Linked DNA regions of Methylomonas sp. 11b. Each later gene encodes a partner of the first gene's protein in a complex. Links are inferred from orthologs where the notes say so. Each region holds a gene or a part of one and is shown on either strand. Other genes may lie near its edges. The genes, in order: rpsT and rpsI.

What was found.
Region 2: rpsT (region 1) and rpsI share a complex: the UniProt entries of both Bacillus subtilis proteins name them as parts of the 30S ribosomal subunit. The link is inferred for Methylomonas sp. 11b from one-to-one orthologs.

What each region holds. Positions count from the first base shown.
Region 1 is NZ_KI911557.1:3,844,226-3,847,293, forward strand. Bases 141-2,877 are described here. They hold rpsT (30S ribosomal protein S20), read left to right. Parts: upstream 141-1,245; coding sequence 1,246-1,509; downstream 1,510-2,877. Other genes in these bases: murJ (murein biosynthesis integral membrane protein MurJ), read right to left, coding at 141-1,143; METH11B_RS0118475 (Gfo/Idh/MocA family protein), read left to right, coding at 1,731-2,747; METH11B_RS0118480 (ankyrin repeat domain-containing protein), read left to right, coding at 2,799-2,877. Outside these bases: more of murJ, read right to left, coding at 1-140; more of METH11B_RS0118480, read left to right, coding at 2,878-3,068. UniProt on the Bacillus subtilis protein: Binds directly to 16S ribosomal RNA.
Region 2 is NZ_KI911557.1:2,050,444-2,053,528, forward strand. The notes cover bases 1-2,754. They hold rpsI (30S ribosomal protein S9), read left to right. Parts: upstream 1-1,059; coding sequence 1,060-1,449; downstream 1,450-2,754. Other genes in these bases: METH11B_RS0109875 (sigma-54-dependent transcriptional regulator), read left to right, coding at 1-542; rplM (50S ribosomal protein L13), read left to right, coding at 616-1,044; METH11B_RS0109890 (DUF2380 domain-containing protein), read right to left, coding at 1,521-2,033; METH11B_RS0109895 (SRPBCC family protein), read right to left, coding at 2,030-2,482; METH11B_RS0109900 (sensor histidine kinase), read left to right, coding at 2,677-2,754. In the rest of the region: more of METH11B_RS0109900, read left to right, coding at 2,755-3,085.

The DNA.
Region 1 (3,068 bases):
GTCCTGGCGAGAAGTGAAGCCTGGAACCAGGATCTTGATCAGCATAAATGCCAATAAGCCTAGCGCATAAGCCATCAGGCTTTTACCCGCCATCCGCACATCTTCGCTGCCAAATTCGTTATATTGAAACAGCGTCGATAGCAAGGGTTCGGCCAACAGTGTTAAACCCAAAGTGGCCGGCAAGCCTATCAATAATACCAATTTCAGGCCCCAGTCCAACGCCTTGGAAAAGGCCATGGCATCCTCAGTAGCATGATTTTCGGACAATCTGGGTAAAATGACTGTTGCAAGCGCCACACCCAAAATACCGAGCGGAAACTCCACCAACCGATCCGAGTAATACAGCCAGGAAACGCTGCCGGAGGTCAAAAACGAGGCGACCAAAGTGCCAAATAGTAAATTAACTTGCACCACGGATACACCAAAAATGGCGGGGAGCATCTGTTTTAGCATGCGTTTCACTGCCGGATCTTGGTAACCCCAGCGTGGTCGCGGCATTAAGCCTAGTCGAATTAGAGCGGGGATTTGAAACAGCAGTTGCACCACGCCGGCTGCGAATACGCCCCACGCCAGCGCCATGATCGGTTGCTCCATAAGCGGCGAAATCCATACCGCAGCGCCTATCATGCAAATATTCAGAAATACCGGGGTTAGAGCCGGAATTGCGAATTTACCGCGTGCATTCAAAATTGCGCCTGCGAATGCAACTAGAGTAACGAAGAATAAATACGGGAAGGTAATGCGGAGCATTTGCACCGCCAGTTCGTACTGGCCGCCTTCCCACAGAAAGCCCGGCGCAAAAAGCAGGATTAGCAATGGGGCGGCAATGACGCCCGCCACTGTGAATAGCATCAACAAGACTGCCAACGTGCCGGCAGTGCGGTCGATAAACAGTTGCAATGCCTCGCGGCTACCTTTTTCGTTATAATCGGTCAGTGCCGGCACAAATGCCTGCGCGAACGCGCCTTCCATGAATAAGCGGCGGAGAAAGTTCGGAATTCTGAAGGCCACGAAAAACGCATCGGTTGCCGCGTTAACGCCGAAAATGTTGGCAAATAGCATGTCTCTTACAAAACCCATGATCCGCGAAATCATGGTCATACTGCTAACGATTGCGGTAGATTTAAACAGCTGCTTGCTCACTGCAGGCCTCAGATTGGGTTTGGAAACACTAAAAATTTGACAATCATAGCATCCAAAATGATAATACGCGGTTCCAGATTAACTCAAAAGAACTGATAGACTATGGCTAATTCACCACAAGCTAGAAAAAGAGCGCGTCAGGCTGAGAAAAGCCGTATTCGCAATGCCGGACAGCGCAGCAACTTACGCACTTTCGTTAAAAAAGTGATCGCCGCTGTTAGAGCAGGCGATAAAGAGCAAGCTCAAGCCGCGTTTAAAACCGCTGTTCCTGTAATCGATTCGGCTGTTAACAAAGGCCTTATCCACAAAAATAAAGCGGCTCGCAGCAAAAGCAGACTTAACGACAGATTGCGCGCGATGGCTTGATCTCGACAGCAGGTCGATAGATCAACAAGGCCTATGCAACAGATGTTGCTTGGGCCTTTTTTATGCGCGGTAGTTCTACACTGCCCAAGTACTGTGATTTCTAGTCTTGCCGTTAGTCGAAAACTGTCTATTCTCGCATAACTTTTTGGGATGAAGAGCTTGCGGCGCGCAGACAAGCTGCTAATCTGATAGCTCTCAGCTCATCAGTCTAAGGTACTGTCATGAATAACCAAGACCAAGCCAAACTTCGTTGGGGCATTCTCGGCGCTGCCCGTATCAACGAGCGCCTGTTGCCGGCGATAGTCGAAGCGTCCAATGCAAAGCTGGTAGGCATAGCCAGCCGCCGCCCCGGAGCCGCAGGACAAACACTCGCTCAATACGCCCCTTGCCATCCGGAAATACCGAGTTACGACAATCTGGATGCGTTGCTGAATGACGAAGACGTGCAGGCAATCTATTTGCCGATGGCCAATCATGAGCACGCAGAATGGACCTTGCGAGCCATTGAACACCGTAAGCATGTGCTGTGCGAAAAGCCGATGGCTTTGACGGTAGAAGACATTGACGCAATCGAAACCGCCGCGCGCCGTTATCGGGTGACCGTGATGGAAGGTTTTATGTATCGCTTCCATTCGCAGCACGCCCGCGTCTTGGAATTGATCCGGTCCGGTTTGATCGGCGAAATCCGCTCGGTGCGCGCCAGCTACTCGTTCATGATGCGTCCGGCGCGGATGTATCGATTGGCCGAAGACGTCTCGCGCGGCGGCGGGGCGATGTGGGATATTGGCTGCTATGCGATCCATTCGTTACGCATGTTCTTTCAACAAGCACCACGTACCGTCACTGCCTTATCCAAATATGTGGAAAGTGGTGCCGACATCACGACTAGCGGCATTCTGGATTTTGGCGACGGAAAATTCGCGCATTTCGATTTCAGCTTCGAACGTGCCCGGCGCTGCGAATATGAAATTATCGGTACCCAAGGCGGAATCAAATGCCACGTGGTTTGGCAGTTACCTGGGGATGTGCCGGTAATCTCCTGGTGGACGGAAGACGGGCGGCAGTCGGAAGAGCGTTTGCCTGTCGCCAATCATTTTCGTCTGGAAATAGAGCATTTCAGCGATTGCGTATTAAACGGCAAGGATCCGCAATTGTCGATCAACGACGCTCGCGACAATTGCCGGACCATTGTTGCCGCGCTGCAATCGGCCGCCGAGGGGCGGGTGATTAAAATTTGATTTAGCCCCACATGCGCTGGGTGTTCCCGTTTATTTTCCACGGAGGCAAAAATGGTCAATAGACTCTTACCCCGCAATCGCCGAGCTAGCGCCCTGGTCGCTTTGACTCTGGCGGTGTCCTGCCTGTTTCAAACCGAAGTAGCGTTTGCAGCGGATGTCGTAGCCGCCAGAAAAGAATTGCAACAAATGGGCATCGAATATACCGAGCCGCAATTCGCATCATCGGCCGGTGTTGGGGACATGTTGGTCGTAAAGCTGTTTCTCGACGCCGGCATGGATGTGAATGCCGGAGGCGGAGCGGCGCTGGGATTGGCCGCCGGT
Region 2 (3,085 bases), 1.8 Mb from region 1 along the record:
GCGTAGTCGCGTCTACCCGCATGTCTTTGGAAGAAGAAGTCAACAGCGGCCGCTTCCGTCAGGATTTATATTATTTGCTGAATGTGGTGACGCTGGAGATTCCGCCGCTTCGCGAACACAGTGAAGACGTACCCAGCTTATTGAATTTTTACGTCGATCATTTCGTTACCCAAGAAAAGCTGCCGTTCCGACGTTTCTCGATGGCAGCGCAAAATTATTTGCGTAATTACAGCTGGCCGGGTAATGTGCGCGAACTGCGTAACTTGGTACAGCGTCTGATGATACTAGGCGCGGGCGACGACATTGAGTTGGACGAGGTCAAAACCGCACTGGGATCGATCGCCGAGCAACCCAAGCTGGGCCTGAATGTACCGGAGTTTTTCAATTTGCCGCTGAAGGAAGCCCGCGACCATTTTGAAAAATCCTACCTGGAATATCATTTCGAAAAAACCGGCGGCAGCGTCGCCAAGCTGGCATCAGCGATCGGTATGGAGCGTACACATTTGTACCGAAAACTCCATTCCCTGAAAATTAAGCTTTAATTTGACTTGAAGTTAACGCCCCTATTAAGTACAATTCACGGTTTTTATAGCCTCAACAGACTAAAAAGCAAAGATGAAAACATTTAGTGCAAAGCCCGCAGAAGTTAAGCGCGATTGGTACGTGATTGATGCAGAAGGAAAGACATTAGGTCGCCTTGCTACTGAAATTGCACGACGTCTTCGCGGAAAACACAAACCCGAATTCACACCACACGTTGACACCGGCGATTACATCATCGTCATCAACGCCGAAAAAATCGGCGTTACCGGCAACAAAGAAAAAGACAAAATGTACTACCACCACACTGGTTATGTCGGTAACATGAAGTCAGCTTCTTTGGGTAAGTTAAGACAAACTTTCCCGGACAGAATCATCACCACCGCCGTACAAGGCATGCTGCCCAAAAATCCATTGGGTCGCGCCATGTTCAAAAAATTGAAAGTTTACGCAGGTTCTGAGCATAATCATCAATCTCAGCAACCTAAAGTTTTAGAATTCTAAGCAGGTAGATAGTTTATGGCAGCTCAATACTACGGAACAGGTCGTCGCAAAAGCGCAATCGCTCGCGTCTACGCCACCATCGGTTCAGGAAAATTCACTATCAACAAACAACCTGTTGAACAATATTTCGGCCGCAAGACTGACGAAATGATTGCCAGACAACCTTTGGAGTTGTTGGGCAAAACCGGTGATTTCGACATCAACATTATCGTTACCGGCGGCGGCCCATCAGGCCAAGCTGGCGCGATCCGTCACGGTCTGACCCGTGCACTGATGGTTTTCGACGAAACCTTGAGACCGTCACTGAGAAAAGCCGGTTACGTCACTCGCGACGCTCGTGAAGTTGAACGTAAGAAAGTCGGTCTGCACAAAGCCAGAAAACGTCCTCAATACTCAAAACGTTAAGCGTTCCTTTATTGGGAACAAAAAAAAGCCGCTGCAAAGCGGCTTTTTTTGTGCCTGTCGCAACCGCCAAACTACTTAACGCTATACGCGGCAAGCGTAGCCCTGATCTTTCCAGCCAACGTATCGATACCATGCTGGGTGACTTTCTGATGATTACCCTTCAACTCGATATCGTAACGCGCTACCGCCGCCCGTTGCTTCACGTCGACCAGATAAACCCACAGATACGAAAATAAAAAGCTCGGTTTGCTGTGCTGACTGACCAGCACCCAATCCGCCCCCTGCCGCCGACCCAAGTCCGCTGCCAAATCGTGAAATCGGAACAAATAACCGAAACTAGCGTTAGCGACTTTCTGACTATCCGCATCGACAACTCTGATTTGATAATTACCTGACCGACTCAAGGCTTCCATCAACAAAGGCGCCATGCTCGAAGTGCGGGTTATTTCCTCCGGCGTGTTCGGCAGCGACGTTATGTCATTCAATTCGAAACCCAAAACCGCTATCTGCGGCACGGCATTGGCCGGCGTGGAGAAAATAGCCGCAGCCAATGACATACATTTGATGGAGTGAACGCTAGTCATAAAGCCTCCGACGCCGAACGTGACGCCGCTGAAGCCAGCAAATCCCGCTCCAATCCAGCCACGCCGTCGCTTATAGCCTGACGCACAAACTCAAGCAGATCTTGGCTTTCAGCCTCCGCTTCAATATCCACCACCCACTCCACCACGCTACCGCCATCAACCGTCTCCCCAACCGCCACAGTTCCCAAATAATGACTCACCGCAAACGGCGATTCGATGCGGTTGTATTGAAATCGCCGGCAATCATGATCGATTAGCTCAATCCTGTCAGTCATTTCCCCGCCCGCTGCCAAAATCAAAATTCGTGTGGCCCCGACGCCATTTCCTATCACACGACAAGCGGCAATCACTGGAAACCATCGTTCCAGACCGCCGATACCGGCTATCGCCGCCCATACTGTTTCCGCCGATATAGACATGGTTCTGCTGACTGTCACTTTTTTAAGCATCTTTGATCTCCCAATTAAGCTGATTTAGAAAATCTCAGCTTAAGCAAGCAGCCGCCAGCGGTAAGCCGAAATTTGCCCGAATAACTCGGGCAAATTGCCCGGGTCTTACCATCAAGCTATTCAGCATCAACTCAACTATCTAAAATGCCTGCCAAACTGCCGTCACCGGCTTTTCAGCGCGCGACGAACCGATCATGAATCTAAAACTGTATTTGTTAACCCGCATTACGGCGGTAGCCTTACTGTGTTTATTGGCCACGCTGACGTATGTATTGCAGCGCAGCGCGCAACAATCGGCAGCGCAAGCGCAAAGCACCTTGGCCGCGCTAGGCAAACAACTGGAGTTTCAATTATTGAAAGTAAGTGCCGGGGAAAAACTGACCAATCCCTTCCCGGATTTTGATTTATGGAAACAGACCGGCAGCGAGCCGGGCATTTGCGCCAGTTATCTGGCCAATGACGGCGAAACGATGCGTAACTACTGCAAAGGCATCGACCTATCCACTCATCACTATCCCAAGCATTTTGCGGAGCTATACCGACGACTTTTCGGGCCGGAATTCGACTGGCAACGGCCGATAACCTACGACAGCCAGGTTTACG